One region of the Mesorhizobium waitakense genome, then DNA from elsewhere that is predicted to be linked to it. Evidence: predicted binding sites of a transcription regulator. Region 1 holds the regulator's gene; the other holds the start of a gene.
The links. The regulator LexA, encoded in region 1, represses DNA repair genes until DNA is damaged. The targets are predictions, from matches to a motif close to TGTTCNNNNTGTGTTCNG.

Region 1 (7,832 bases):
CGCGTCGCGGCGGAAGCCGGTGAAGAAGCGCGACATCTGCTCGTGCACCATGGTGTGGCGCGTCACGCGGTAATCGAAATCGTCCTTCTGCGCCTTGGTCGGCAATTCGCCATAGAGCAGGAGATAGCAGACCTCGAGGAAGTCGCCGTGTTCGGCCAACTGGTCGATCGGATAGCCGCGGTGCAAGAGGATGCCGGCGTCGCCGTCGATGAAGGTGATCTCCGACTCGCAGCTTGCGGTCGAAGTGAAACCGGGATCGTAGGTGAAGGCGCCGGTGGTGCTGTAGAGCGAGGCGATGTCGATGACATCAGGCCCGACCGAGCCGCTTCGCACCTTGAACTCGTGCGTCTTGCCGGCGAATTCAAGCGTTGCCGTGGCCTCGTGGGTGTTGCCGCCCAAATCCAGTTTTTTCGCAGCTTCGGTCATTGCAAACTCCTTCTTGTTTCCTCATGCCGGCAAAGGCAAAATTCCGCAGAGCGACACGTCGAAATCACCGCAATGCGCGTATTCGCCACCGCATTCTAGGAGGTGCGTGCCAGATTGGGCCAGGGCCCAATGTTGCACTGCGAAACGCGCCTTTCAATGCCAATCTTCTTGGGCCAGTTCGCTCCTAATCGATTTGATCCGCTATGCGCGCCAGGCTTTCCTCGCGGCCGAGCACCGCAAGCACGTCGAACACACCCGGCGAGGTGCTTTTGCCAGTCAGGGCGGCGCGCAAAGGCTGGGCCACGGCGCCAAGCTTGTGGCCGCCGGCCTGCGCATAGTCGCGCACCGCGGCTTCAGCCGCAGTGGCCGTCCAGTCACCTGACAGGGTCGTCAAAGCTTCGTGAGCGCCGCGCAGGATCTTGCGCGCGTCTTCATTGAGCAGCAGTGCCGCCTTGTCGTCGATCGGGAGCGGCCGGGTGGCAAACAGGAAGGCGGCGCCGTCGACAAGTTCGACCAGTGTCTTGGCGCGCTCCTTCAGGCCGGGCAGCGCGGCCAGCAGCTGCGCCTTGTTCCTGTCGTCGAGGCGCGCGGCCATCGCCGGCCCCCCCTCGAGATAGGGCAGGGTGGCGATGAAGATGTCGAACAGCTCAGCATCGCTCATGCGGCGCATATGGACGCCGTTCAGCGCCTCCAGCTTGGCGAAGTCGAAGCGGGCGGCGCCCTTGTTGACATCGCCGATGTCGAACCAGGAGATCATGTCCTTGATCGACATGATCTCGTCGTCACCGTGGCTCCAGCCGAGGCGCGCCAGGTAGTTCAGCAACGCCTCCGGCAGGTAGCCCATGGCGCGATAGGCCTCGACGCCGAGCGCACCGTGCCGTTTCGACAGCTTGGCGCCATCGGCGCCGTGGATCAGCGGGATATGCGACATGGACGGCACGTCCCAGCCCATGGCGTCGTAGATCACCGTCTGGCGGGCGGCGTTGGTCAGATGGTCGTCACCGCGGATGATGTGGGTGACGCCCATGTCGTGGTCGTCGACGACGACGGCATGCATATAGGTCGGGTTGCCGTCCGAACGCAGGATGATGAAGTCGTCGAGATCCTTGTTGGGGAAGCGCACCTCGCCCTGGACACGGTCGTGCACCACCGTCTCGCCCGCGGTCGGCGCCTTGATGCGGATGGCGCCCTTGGCGCCTGCGGGCGCCTGGGAGGGGTCCCGGTCACGCCAGCGGCCGTCATAGCGGGGCGGCAGGCCCTTGGCGCGTGCTGCCTCGCGCATTGCCTCGAGCTCGGCAGGCGTCTCATAGCTGTAGTAGGCCTTGCCCATGCGCACGAGCTCCTCGGCCACCTCGCGATGACGCGGCGCGCGCTCGAACTGCGAGACGGCCTCGCCATCCCAGGAGAGGCCGAGCCAGGAAAGCCCGTCGAGAATGGCTGCGGTCGCGGCATCGTTGGAGCGCTCGCGATCGGTGTCCTCGATGCGCAGCAGCATCGTGCCGTCAGTGTGCTTTGCGTACAGCCAGTTGAACAGCGCCGTGCGCGCGCCGCCTATGTGCAGGTAACCGGTGGGCGAGGGGGCAAAACGGGTGACGACCTTGTCGGACATGAAACTCTCGGAAACCATCTGAAGCGGGGTGTGGTTGCATGGACTTTCGCGCATTGCGCGTTCATGTAGCATAGGGTGTCGAGGGCGCAAGGGGCAGACCCGATGGCTGGACGGGGCCGGGGCTCGGATCAGGGCGAGGACGCCGCTATTGGCGTCAGCGAACGGTCCCTGTTTGCGATGCCGCTGCCGACTACGTTGCCACCGCCATCACCCATGTTGCCGGACCCCGGCAACCCGCCGTTGCAAGCGGATGTCTCCGTCCCCGTCCCTGTTGCCGAAGCCGGCAGGATCGTGCGCGTGCGCCGGCAAATCGGCCGGATATCGCTGCCTCGGCTGCGGCACAGCGTGGCCACGGCAGCGGGCCTGGAGCTTGATCGAGGCGTAGCCTTCCTGCTGGTGCCGGTCTGCCTGGCGATCGGAGCGATCGGCTATTTTTCGCTGACGGTGGAACCAGATTTTGCAAAGCCTGTCGCGGTCGTCGTTCTGACGGGGCTCTGCGCGTTCGTCTCGCGTTCCAGGCCGAAAACCCATCTGTGTTTCATGGCTGCGCTGCTGTGCACGCTCGGCCTGCTCGCCGGCAAGGTCGAGACATGGCGGGCGGGAACGCAGATGCTGGGTTCGGAAATCTCGACTCAAGTGACCGGCCGCGTCGTCTCGCTTGACCGAATGGAGACCGGCCGCATCCGGCTGACCATCGACGTGACGTCGACCGCCAGGCCGAAATTGCGCTATGCACCAGAGCGGGTTCGGCTTTCGGCACGAAAGATCCCGGCAGAGATAACCGCAGGCTCCCTGGTCACCGGCTACGCCAAGCTGTTGCCGCCCACCGGCCCGGTGCGGCCGGACAGCTACGACTTCTCCTTCGACAGCTATTTCGCCGGCATCGGCGGCAGCGGGTTTTTCCTCAGCAATCCGAAGCTTGTCGCCGGCAATGACGACGACATGCCGCCTTCGGCCCGCCTTGCCTCGGGGATAGAAAATGCCCGCGAAGCCATCGCCGACCATATCAGGGGCAGTGTCGGTGGCGCCGAAGGCGAGATCGCCGCGGCGCTGATCGTCGGCGTGCGCGCCGGCATTCCCGATGAGATCAACGAAGCGATGCGGCGCACCGGCATCTACCACGTCATCTCCATTTCAGGGCTGCACATGGCGCTGGTGGCCGGCACCATCATGATGCTGATGCGCAGCGCCTTCGCCCTGTTTCCTGACTTTTCCGCGCGCAGACCGGTCAAGAAATACGCGGCCGCCGCCGCACTTGTCTCGATCGCCGCCTATCTCGTGATCTCAGGCATCGTCGTTGCCGCCGAGCGCAGCTTCATCATGCTGGCCGTGATGCTGATTGCCGTGCTGTTTGATCGGGCGGCGCTGACCATGCGCAACCTGGCGATCTCGGCGATCGCGGTCATTGCGGTGTCGCCGCATGAAGTGGTCGGCCCAAGTTTCCAGATGTCGTTCGCGGCGACCTCGGCGCTGGTCGGTGCCTATGCCGGCTGGTCTGATCATCGTGCGGCGAAAACGAAACCGCCGCCGCCACGGCGATCTCTGCCTGACTTTCTCACCAGAAAATTCCTGTCGGCGATGGGCGGCCTTGCCATGACCTCCATCATCGCCGGCTCTGCCACGGCGCTGTTTGCCATCTGGCATTTTCAGCGGGTGTCGCCGCTCAGCCTGTTCGCCAATCTCGCCATCATGCCAATCGTCTCGTTGGTTGTGATGCCTTTCGCCGTCCTCAGTGCACTGGCGATGCCCTTTGGCGCAGATGGTCCCTTTCTTTACGTGATGGGCAAAGGCCTGACGGTGATGATCGCTATGTCCGGATGGATTTCCGAGCGCTCGCCGGTCGACGCGGTCGGTTTGATTTCGCAGCAGTCCGTCCTGCTGGTGGCGATTGCCTTGGTCATCGCGACGATGGCCACGACATGGCTACGGCTCGCAGCCCTTCCGTTCGCGCTTGCCGGCCTGTTGACCGTCTCGGACACGCGCGCACCGGACGTGCTGATCTCGGAGGACGCCCGGCTGGTTGCGCTGCCGATCGGGGGTGGCGAACTCGCCGTCAGCCGGGCACGCCCGAACGAATTCACGGTCGACAACTGGAAACGCGCGCTGACATCCGAAACCATCGTCATGCCGGAGGTGTTCAGCAAAGGAGACGGGCAATTCGAGATAGCCGATGCCGCCGAGCTGCCGTCGGGCGCGCCTTTCTATTGCACATCAGGCATTTGTCTCGCCAAGCATCCGTCTGGTGCGATCATCGCGCATGTCGAAGACCGAAAGGACGCCTGGATGGCCTGCGGCTTCGCCGACCTGATCGTCATCAATGACGCCACGGCCTATGACCCCTGTCACAATCCGCTGGTGCTCGTCATCACCAAGCGACAACTGGCCCGCAAGGGTAGCGCGGCCGTCTTCTTCGATCGCCAATCGGCGATCACGCCTGCGACGATCAGCTTCGCGGTGGACAGCCCATACCGGCCCTGGCACACGCAGCGCAAGTTTTCGCGCGAGGCGAGGGGCCTGCCACCCTACCGCAAACCCGAAAAGCCGGTCGCAAGCCCTGCTCAGTAGCGCCTGATCAGCCCGACGAGCTTGCCTTGCACCTTGACCCTGTCCGGTCCGAAAATGCGGGTTTCATAGGCCGGGTTGGCGGCTTCGAGAGCAATCGAGGCACCCTTGCGGCGGAACCGCTTCAGCGTCGCTTCCTCTTCATCCACCAGCGCCACAATGATCTCACCCGGGCTGGCTGTATCGGCGTTGCGGATGATGACGGTATCGCCGTCGAAGATGCCGGCCTCGATCATCGAGTCGCCCTTGACCTCCAGGGCATAGTGTTCGCCGCCCATGATCATGTCCGGCGGCACCGAGATCGAATGCGTCTGGTGCTGGATGGCGTCGATCGGCACACCGGCCGCGATGCGTCCCATGACCGGGATCGACACGGCGGAAACCACGTCGTCGTCATTGCCGGCCGAAGGCATCCGCGAAGACGCAGGCTTGAGTTGCCGGCCAAGGCCGCCTTGACCGAGGCTGCCCTGGATGACGCTTGGCGAGAACTTCTTTGCCGCGTTGAGGCCTGGCGCGATCGAATCCGGTAGCCGCAGCACTTCCAACGCGCGCGCCCGATTGGGCAGGCGGCGAATGAAGCCGCGCTCCTCCAGCGCCGTGATCAGCCGGTGGATGCCGGATTTGGAGGCAAGGTCGAGCGCTTCCTTCATCTCGTCGAAGGATGGCGGAATGCCGCTTTCCTTGAGCCGTTCATGAATGAACATCAGCAGTTCGTGTTGTTTGCGCGTCAGCATGGCAGCCCCCAGGTTACCCAAAACCAGAATCGGAAAAACAAACCCAGAACAAACACTATCTGTTCCAGTTGTGTTCCGCAACCGTTTAAAGTTTAATGAACTTGTTAAGGCGGCTGAAATTATTCGGCGCCCCGGCAGTGGGTCGCATCGACGCTTGCCTGCCACCGCCGAGCGCTTGTTGGATTGAAATTGCTATGGTTAATGGCCTGTGGCCCACCCTGTGTCGGGCTTGGCCTCGGCTAACGCTGGAGCTCGACAAGAGGGCTCGGTTCACTTCACCGGTCGTGGCTCCCGTGAACGAAAGGGAACCAAAATGCCAACTTTGGCGGGAGGAAATTGCCCATTTCGCCTTTGCCTTGTTCCTCGTCGCATTACCGCTTGTTTGTGATGCCGCCGCCGGCATGGACATAGACATGCAGCGTGTAGCCGATGTGGGCAACCATCAGGGTTTTCGCGCGCTCGATGTCGCGATCCAGCGCCGCTTCCATGAGCGCGGTATGATGTTCGATCGCGACGGCCTGGCGCAACGCCTCCATGGCCTCTTCGTAGCCATGCTGGAGACCGGCGGCCGCCCGCAAGGTTGGCGCCAGGCCAAGAAAGCGGTGATGGCGACGAAACTGATCCGCGATCGTGGAGTGGAAGGTCAGCAGCCAGGGGGACGCCGCCGCGCTGAGCAGTGCCGCGTGGAAAGCCTCGTGCTTTTCATCCCATTCGTCGACCACTTCGTCGGACGGGTCGTCGACCGCGGTCCTGCTGCGCGACAGCCGGTAATGGGCGGCAACGACGGCGTCCTCCCATTCACGGCCGCCTTTCTCCATCGATTCCTGGAGCAGAGGCAGTTCAACCACCAATCTGGCGCGTGACAGATCTTCCAACTCGTTGCGCGAGACCGGAGCGACGGCAAAGCCGCGATTGCTGATGGCGGTCACCAGGCGCTCGGCCTCCAACCGCGAGAGTGCCTCGCGCAGCGGTGTCCAGCCGATGCCGTAGCTGTTGCGCAACGCGCTGAGCTTGAGCGGTGCGCCGGGCTTCAAACGGGTGGTGAGGATATCGCGGCGCAGCAGCCTGTAGGCTGCTTCTGTCTTCGAGAAGTGCTCGTCGTCCAGCATAGCCGTCCATCCGTACCGCTTGGTCGGGTGATTATATATGAAATCCTTTCATTGCGTAAATTATATATAATGTTTGACAACTCCCAAGGGACTTGCCCATGATCGCCAACGGTTTCACCTGATATGTTCATCTGAGCACGCTCATGCGCGGGGATAAGTCGACCATGAATGCAACTCCCGATCTCGCTGAAATCGAGGTGATGGATGCCGCGGACCCGCTACGCGCCATGCGCGATCGTTTCGTCTTGCCGCAAGGGGTGATCTACCTCGACGGCAATTCGCTTGGTGCGGCTTCACCCGCCGTCTTCGACGAACTGAACAAGGCCGCGACACAGGAATGGGCGCAGGACCTCATCCGTGCCTGGAACACCGCCGGCTGGTTCGACATGCCGGTCGAGCTCGGCGACCAACTCGGACGCCTGATCGGCGCCGCGGCCGGCCAAACTGTGGTCTGCGATACGACGTCGATCAACATCTACAAGGTGCTACATGCGGCGCTCGCAATGCGGCCGAATCGGTCGGTCATCGTCGCCGAGGGCGACAGCTTCCCGACCGATCTCTATATGGCCGAGGGCGTTGCTTCGACGCGGCCGGGTACGGTCCTGCGGCTCGAGGGCGTCGATGCGCCTGATATCGAGGACCTGATCGACGAGCGCGTCGCCGTTATCCTGGTCAACCACGTCAACTACAAATCCGGCCAGTTGCGCGACATGGCGGCGCTGACGCGCAGGGCCCATCAGGCCGGTGCGCTGATCGTCTGGGATCTCTGCCACACCGCCGGTGCGCTGCCAGTCGAACTCGACGGCGCCAATGCTGATTTCGCCATCGGCTGCACCTACAAGTACCTCAATGGCGGCCCGGGTTCGCCAGCCTTCATCTATGCTGCAAAGCGGCACCATGGTGATGTCTATCAGCCGCTCAGCGGCTGGTGGGGGCATGCGCGGCCGTTCGCCTTCGAACAGGGCTATGCCGCCGGCATCGGCATCCGCCGGTTCTTGTGCGGCACGCAGCCGGTGTTGTCGATGCGGGCGCTCAAGGGCGCCCTGGACCTCTGGAACGACGTCGACATGGCGGCGGTGCGCCAAAAGAGCATCGCGCTGACCGATCTGTTCATCCAGCTGGTCGAAGCAAGGTGTGGCGCCTACGGGCTCGAGCTTGAAAGTCCGCGCAACGGCAACGAGCGCGGCAGTCAGGTGTCATTCATCCACCCCAGCGGCTACCAGGTGATGCGGGCCTTGATCGAGCGCGGCGTGATCGGCGATTTCCGCGCGCCTTCGACTATCCGCTTCGGCTTCACGCCGCTCTATGTCGGCTACAAGGATGTCTGGCAGGCGGTCGAGGTGCTGGAAGATATCCTGCGCACGGGTGCCTGGCAGGATGCGCGCTTTGCGG
Region 2 (7,832 bases), on a different contig from region 1:
CTGAGCGAGAAGGTCAGCTCCTGCGCAAAGCGCAAGGTTTCAGCCAGCGCCTGCGGATGCCTGCGGAACAGGCGCGCCATCTCCATCGGCCGCTTCAGATGGCGCTCGGCATTGGCGGCCAGCTGCAGCCCGACCTCGGCGACGGGCGTGTTGAGGCGGATCGCGGTCAGCACGTCCTGCAGCGGGCGCCGTTCGGCCGTGTGATAGAGAACGTCGTTGGTCGCCATCAGCGGGATGCCGGCATTCTCGGCAAACGCCGCTGCCTGCTCGATCCGGAAACGGTCATTGCCCGCATAGTCCGGCGAAACGGCCAGACGGAGATTTCTTCCGAAACGATCCTTGAGCTGGCGAAGCAAGGCGAGACTGTCTTCAACGCCTGCCGTCAGATCGGGCAGGACCGCCAGCGACATCAGGTCCCCCCATTCAAGCAAGTCGCCGCGCTGGAGAAGAGTGGCGCCCTTCTCGTTCTCGTCGCGCAGATTGGCTTGCGTCAGCATGCGGCAGAGATGCCCCCAGCCCTTGCGGTCCTGCGGATAGGCGAGAATGTCAGGCGTGCCGTCACCGAAAACCAGCCGGCAGCCGGGATGGTAGGAGAGCGTCTCGACCTTGGCCTGCTGCCAGGCGCGCACCACGCCGGCCACCGTGTTGCGGTCGGCAAGTCCGATCGCGGAAAAGCCGAAAAGCTTGGCGGCGACCACCAGTTCCTCCGGCTTGGAGGCACCGCGCAGGAAGGAGAAATTCGACTGGATGCCGAACTCGGCATAGGGAATGACGGTCAGCGCATTCATGCGAAGACCCCATGCAGGAACCAGCGCGGCGGCACCTGCGAGCCGCCATAAAGGCCTTGCCGGTAGAGCCAGTAGCGGCGGCCGTCGGCATCCTCGATGCGGAAATAGTCGCGTGTCGATGCCGCCTCGTCGCTCGCGGGCTCGCGCCACCATTCCGCCGCGATGCGTTCCGGTCCCTCGGCACGCGTCACCCTGTAGAGCGCACGCCGCCAGCGGAAGTTCAGCGGCGGGCCCTCCGGCATTTCGGTGGCCGGCACCTCGATGGGCTCGGGCGAGCGGAACAGCCGGATCGGCCGTTCCGGCGGGAAGATGGTCATTGGCGCCTGCATCCGGTCCGGCTTCTTCGGCGGCGTGGTCCGGCGCGGGGCCTCGGTGAAGGGGATCGTGACGACGGCGCGCTCAGGCAGATGGCTTTCCACAGTGACCGGTTGCAGGACCGCGCCCTCGCCGAGCCGGGCGCGGATGCGGTCGGCGAACAGCGCGATATCGGCGCCGTCATCGGTCACGTCGCCGGCAAGGTCGGCCTGCTGCATGTCGAAGGCGGCGGCCGACAGCACCGAGAGCCGGACGAGATCGAAGCCATAGCCGGCATCGATATCCTGTTCGAGCGCGGCCAGCCTTTCATGGAACAATTTCTGGATCAGAGGGGGTTCGCGCATCGGCCGCGAGGTGCCGATGGCGATGCGGCTGACCGCGCCGTCGACGCGAAACAAAAGCAGCGCCAGCATCCTGGCGCCCTCGCCACGGCGCTCGAGATCGGTCTTCAATGCCGCAGCCAGCATGCCCACCAGCCGCTCGATATCCTCGGTCAGGGTGACGGGCTCGCTGAGATGACGCTCGACTGAAAGCGGCGCGACGGGAAGGCGCGGCGACACCGCCTCGTCGAGACGGCCAAGCGCCTGGTCGAGGCGCAAAAGCAGCGAGGCGCCGAAGCGGCGGGCAAGCGGCGCGCGCGGTGCCGCCATGACGGCGCCCGCCGTGCGCAGGCCGACGCTCTCTAGGCTGGTGCGGGTCGCCGGCTCGATGCGCAGGGCCGCCAGCGGCAAGGGCTCGAGCAAGGCTTCCTCCTCGCCGGCGGCGACGATGCGGTCGCCGGAAAAGCGTGCCGCCGCCCAGGCCGCCCCTGGTGTCGCGGCAAGCCCGGCGCGGACATCGAAACCCTGATGGAAGAAGCGCGACAGGATGTCGTCCAGCATGGCGCGTTCGCCGCCGAAAAGATGGGTGCAGCCGGTGACGTCGAGAAACAGGCCGTCCGCTGCGTCCAGCGCCACCAGCGGGGTGTAGCGGTCGCACCAGTCGGCAAGGCCTTCGAGCAGGCGGCGGTCGGCCTGCGGATCGGCCTCGACGATGTCGATCGACGGATGCATGGCGCGCGCATCGGCGATGCCCATGTCGCGCTTCAGGTGCAGTGCCTCAGCCCGCTCGTCGAGGGCTGAGATGCGCTGCGCGTTGCCCTTGCGGTGGCTGATCACCAGCGGCAGGTGATCCGACGGCCGGGAACGCCAGGACCGCCCCAGACGCTGCCGCAGGATCCTTTCGACCGCGAGATAGGGAAACCACAGCGACAGGATTCTTTGCTCTTTCCTCGTCCCTTCTTTCGTCGCCCCACCTTTCATCGAATGCGCGTTCATCGGGGTTCCACTCCAGTGTGAATTGTCCAGGCAGGGCCGTGCGGCTCTTGCCGATGGTGAGGGTGAAGGCTGGGCGGCCGATCGAGCCGGCGAGCGGCCCGGCGATGGTGTCGCGCGGCACCGCCGGCGCCGACGCGACGATGAGACGAACGGGTGCGGCCGTCGGTTCGGGCTCGGCGGCCTGCCGCAGCAGGAACACCGGGCGGCCGGCACTCTGTGCCCGGGCATGCAGCCGGCGCGTTACGGTCAGGTCGAGCCGCTGCGGATTGCCGCGGATCTCGAGGATGACGGCGGCGAGCGCCGTCATCCGGGCGGCCTCCTCGGCGACCCACAGCGCATCGACAAGTTTTGGCGTCTCGGAAAACAGCAATTGCTCGGCTTCGATGCCGAACGAGGCATGAAGCCCCCTGGCATAGGGAAAGCCGGCCTCGCGAAAAATCTCCGATGTGCCGATCCACAGCACCTGCAGCCCTTGCGTCTGCTTGAGGATCAGGCTTGCGAGCGACAGAGCGAAGCCGGCGACGGCTCCGGCATCGCGGGTTTCAATGCCATGGATTTCGCTCAAGGCGGCTTTCGGCAGGCCGCCGCTCAGGGCGGCATCGAGCCGCTCGACGCCGGTGGACAGGAACGCATCCGGCAGCGCCGTGGCAACGCCTCGGCGGACAATCGTCACATCGATGTTGGGACCGGCGTCGACGCGAGCATCGAGGGCCGCGGCAGCCGGCGCCTGCAGGCGCTCGGGCAGCGTTCCCTCGATCTTCGCGATCTGGCGGCGCAGGGCAAAAACAGTCTCCCGCGCCACGGCGGTCATCGCCATGACGGTCAGCTTCCACTCACAATTGTTCCTGTTATGTTCCCTATAGATTCCAGAGGGTGCTGGAAGAGTCAAGCAGAGTCATGGGGAATTTATTCCTGTCGCGCGGCTTGGCAGAGGCGCGGCCGCCCGCGCCATTTGCTGATTGCGGCGCGAAAGCCTATATGCCGGGATCAAAGGACACAGCATGGCCCGCATCTACAAGACCCGCAGCTGGCACGACGAACTTTCGCCGTCGATGGAGGAAATGGAGTTCCTGGCACTGGAGGCTTACGCCCATCTGCCGGAGGATTTTCGCAAGCTGACCGGCGAGATCGTCATCCAGATCGCCGAGTTCCCGACCGACGAGATCATGGACGATCTGTCGCTGGAAACGCCCTTCGACCTGCTCGGCCTGTTCGAGGGACGCGGCATCGCCGAGCGCTGGAACCCGCAGACCGGCGAAGGCCCGAACCGCATCACGCTCTACCGCCGCGCCATCCTCGATTACTGGGCCGAAAACGAGGAAACGCTGGGAGACATCGTCACCCACGTGCTGATCCACGAGATCGGACACCATTTCGGCCTGTCGGACGATGATATGGAGAAGATCGAAGAGGCGGCTGAGTAGAACGTCAGAGGCTTGCGCACAGCGGTAAGGAACTGGCGTCTCATTCCTTCGCGCCCCCCTCTGGCCTGCCGGCCATCTCCCCCTCAAGTGGGGAGATTGGCAGTTTCAACCTCCGCTCCTTTTCTTCCACGCTGAAAATTAGCGAAAGCCGTCCACGACATCCGATCTCCCCCCTTGAGGGGGAGATGTCCGGCAGGACAGAGGGGGGCGCTGTCCCGCCAGCGTGGGGGCTAGCCGTATACCAATCGCCAAGCCTACCAATCGCTGAGTTTGGTGTCCGGCCCGTATTCCTGACCGTCGACGTCCTTGACCACGGCCTGGCCGCAGCACATCGTCTTGGCCTTCTTGTCGAAGGCATAGGTCGGCGAGCCGAACAGGTGCCAGCCCTTGTTCAACGCCGCAGTCACCTTGTGGCAGAAGCTGGCATCATCAGGGCCAGTGAGAAAGCGGTAGAGTTTCATCCGTCAAATTCCTGTCGTGAGTGCCCATAGCCCGCGCGCATCGGGCTGATATCATGCGCCGATGGCCGCCGCCTTCGCCAGCAGTTTTTCAGCTTGTGCCAGGTGCAGCCTCTCGACCATTTTTCCATTCAGCGCAATCACGCCCTTGCCGGCATTTTCCGGAAGCGCAAAGGCATCCTTCACCAGGCGTGCCTCGGCCACGGCTTTTGTGGACGGCGCAAAGGCCAGGTTCGCCGCTTCGATCTGGACCGGATGGATGAGGCTCTTGCCGTCGAACCCCATGCCCGCCGCTTCCGTGCATTCATGGGCGAAGGCGTCTAGGTTGCGGAAATCGTTGGAGACGCCGTCGAGCATGTCTAGACCGCCGGCGCGCGCGGCCAGCACCATCTGCATCAGCCACGGCACGAGATAGCGCCGGTCAGGCGTCGCCAGCACGCCGGTTTCGTAGAGCAGATCGTTCGTTCCGGCAACGAAACAAGCCAAGCGCGAGGCCGGATCGCGGCCAAGTTCGGCAATGGCGCCGATGTTGAGCAGCGCCTTGGGCGTCTCGATCATCGCCCACAGTTTCACGCTGTCGGGGACAAAATTGTCGTCGAGCATATCGCCGGCCTCGAGCAGGTCGCGCGGCGTGTCGACCTTGGGCAACAGGATGCCGTCGGGCTCGCAATTCGCCGCTGCCAGCAGGTCGTCGGCGCCCCATTCGCTGGCCAACGCATTGATGCGCACCACCATCTCGCAGCGGCTGCCAAAGTGGTTGGCAACCGGGCGATTGGCGAAAATGCCGGCCAGCTTTTCACGCACGGCAATCTTGTCGGCCGGGGCGACGCCATCCTCGAGGTCGATGATGACGGCATCGCAGGCAAGCTGCGCGATCTTGGCCAGCGCCTTATCGTTTGAGGCAGGGATGTAGAGCACCGAGCGGCGCGGGCGATGGGTTTCCATGGCTGATCTATGCAGTCTGTGGATGGTCGAGGCAAGTCGTCTCCGGCCCTGCACGAAAACTGCACACGCCTGCGGAAAACCTCCTCCGATCCGCCCCGCCGTCTCCCTGCCAGCCTGCGAGACAGGCGGCATGCAAAACCGAGCAAAACCCCGTTGGTCCCTTCCTTACCGGCTGCGCAACGAAGGCTGGTGGCTGGTCAATCCGCCGCGCGCGAATCCGGTGGCGATCCTCATCCCTTTTGCCCGCAAGCGCCCCCCGACCGTCCGGCTGGAAGCCATCAGGAGGGCCAGGTCATGAAAGCTTTCTTCCCTGCGGCACCGAGCTACTGCAGCCGCTTCGGTGTTGGCGTGCTGCTAGTCGCGCTGGCGGATTTTCTCTTTTACGGCCAGCCAGCCGGCATCACGGTTTTCCTGTTCGCGATCCTGATTGCCGCCGCGGTGGTGGCCATGCACCCCGCCGCCTTCAGCGACGGCAGGCTGTGGGTCAAGCCCACCGCGCTGCTTGTCGCGCTGCTGCCGCTCGCCGAAAATGTCAGCGCGCCGTCGGTATCGATCGCGCTTGCGGCCCTGGTCGTCTTTGCGCTTTCGCTGAGCGGTCGGTTGCGCCATCGCATCGCTCGCATTGCCGGCCAGATCGCACTGTTCGGGCTTGCGGCGCCGTTCCGGTTCGCCAACGACTTCATCCGCTGGCGCAGGACGGCGCGTCGCTTCGGCCGGCGCCGCGTCCGGCTGGCAGCGATCGCCGTCTGGGTCATGCCGCTGACGCTGGGCGCCGTCTTCCTGGCGCTGTTCGGCGCCGCCAATCCGGTCATCGACTACTGGCTGTCGCTGGTCGACCTTCTTAAGCTGCTCGATCTCATCCAGCTCACGAGGATTGCCTTCTGGCTGTTCGTGCTGGTCTGTGTCTGGGCCTTTCTGCGGCCACGCCTGCCGCGTCTGGTTCGTCGCATCCCTCGCGCGACGCCGGCGGTGGTCAGCACTCAAGCTGAGAAAATCACCACCATCGAGGATATCCTGTTCGGCAAACCCGCCATCCTGCGCGCGCTTGTTGTCTTCAACATCCTGTTTGCGCTGCAGACCGGGCTCGACGCCACCTATCTGTGGGGCGGGGTGGCGCTGCCCGATGGGCTGAGCTATGCGGCTTACGCGCATCGCGGCGCCTATCCCTTGATCGTCACCGCGCTGCTTGCCGCCGGCTTCGTGCTGGCGGCGCTCAGGCCGGGAAGCGAAACATCGGGGGATCCGCTCATCCGCCGGCTGGTCTATGCCTGGGTGGCGCAGAACATCATGCTGGTCATCTCGTCGATCCTGCGGCTCGATCTCTATGTCGGCAGCTACGCGCTGACCTACTGGCGCATCGCGGCTTTCGTCTGGATGGGGCTGGTGGCATCAGGTCTTGCGCTGATCATCGCCCGCATAGCGCTCGGAAAATCCAATGAATGGCTGTTGTCCGCCAATCTTCTGACGTTATCTCTGACGCTTTATGCCGGCTGTTTCATCAATTTCGCCGCGCTGATCGCCAATTACAATGTCGACCACTCCCTCGAAATGACCGGCCAGGGCATTTCCCTCGACGCCTGGTATCTGCGCTCTCTCGGCCCGGGTGCGTTTCCGGCGATGGATCGCTTCCTCGATCATCAGAGTCGAGCCGCCAACAATTCGGTCTTCCGCGAACTGGCAGGGCGGCGCGGCAGCGACGAAGACTGGTACCGCACCATTCAGGAAAACTGGCGGGCCTGGAGCTTTCGCGACTGGCGCCTGCTTCGCTATCTCGACAGCAAGGGGTCGCTCGTGCTTCCTCAGCCTTCGCAACCTTCCTTGCCGGGCCGCTGACCGATGCCGCATCACATCCTCGTCGCCGACGATGACCCGCATATCCGCGAGGTGATTTGCTTCGCGCTGGAAAAGGCCGGCATGAAAACGCTTGGGGTGGCCGACGGCGCCGCCGCCTTGCAGGAGATCGGACGCCGCGCGCCGGATCTCGTCGTGCTCGACATTGGCATGCCGGAGATGGACGGGTTGGAGGTCTGCCGGCGGCTGCGGCACACATCCGACGTGCCGGTGCTGTTCCTGTCCGCGCGCGACGAGGAGATCGACCGCATCCTCGGGCTCGAAATGGGCGGCGACGACTATGTGACAAAACCGTTCAGCCCGCGCGAGCTGGTCGCCCGCGTCAACGTCATCCTGCGGCGCGCCCGCCCGGTGCCGCCCGAACCGGCCGACGACAGGCAGTTCGCGCATGGCAAGCTTGCTCTGGCGCCGGCCAGCCACGCCGCCAGCTTCGACGGCAAGCCGCTTGCCCTGACCGGGATCGAGTTCTCGATCCTGAAAGGATTTTTGGCGCGGCCGACGCATGTGCTCGACCGCGACGCGGTGATGGCAAACGCCTATGCCGCCAACATCCATGTCGCCGGCCGCACCGTCGACAGCCATATCCGCAACATCCGCGCCAAGCTGGCGGCGGCGGGTTGCCTGGATGCTATCGAGACTGTGCACGGCGTCGGCTTCCGGCTCGGCCGATGCGGTTGACGGCCTCTCGCAAATGGATCGGCCGCAAATGGCGGCCGCGCCTTGCCACGGTCGTCG

Region 2: AC07FD_RS35080 (ImuA family protein) is a predicted target of LexA. The motif match lies at 3,260-3,277, and genes of this name have one in related genera.

The regions. Positions count from the first base shown of each region.
Region 1 covers NZ_JBWKME010000162.1:10,128-17,959, reverse strand. Annotated here, with positions in the region: gene gltA (citrate synthase) at 1-426, opposite strand, end outside; gene gltX (glutamate--tRNA ligase) at 611-2,035, opposite strand; gene AC07FD_RS30765 (ComEC/Rec2 family competence protein) at 2,138-4,600, shown strand; gene lexA (transcriptional repressor LexA) at 4,594-5,331, opposite strand; gene AC07FD_RS30755 (GntR family transcriptional regulator) at 5,703-6,440, opposite strand; gene kynU (kynureninase) at 6,605-7,832, shown strand, end outside.
Region 2 covers NZ_JBWKME010000192.1:123,326-131,157, forward strand. Annotated here, with positions in the region: gene AC07FD_RS35070 (error-prone DNA polymerase) at 1-788, opposite strand, end outside; gene AC07FD_RS35075 (DUF6504 family protein) at 785-2,260, opposite strand; gene AC07FD_RS35080 (ImuA family protein) at 2,202-3,236, opposite strand; gene AC07FD_RS35085 (metallopeptidase family protein) at 3,421-3,843, shown strand; gene AC07FD_RS35090 (DUF1737 domain-containing protein) at 4,098-4,304, opposite strand; gene AC07FD_RS35095 (HpcH/HpaI aldolase/citrate lyase family protein) at 4,356-5,246, opposite strand; gene AC07FD_RS35100 (DUF4153 domain-containing protein) at 5,541-7,079, shown strand; gene AC07FD_RS35105 (response regulator transcription factor) at 7,083-7,775, shown strand; gene AC07FD_RS35110 (ATP-binding protein) at 7,766-7,832, shown strand, end outside.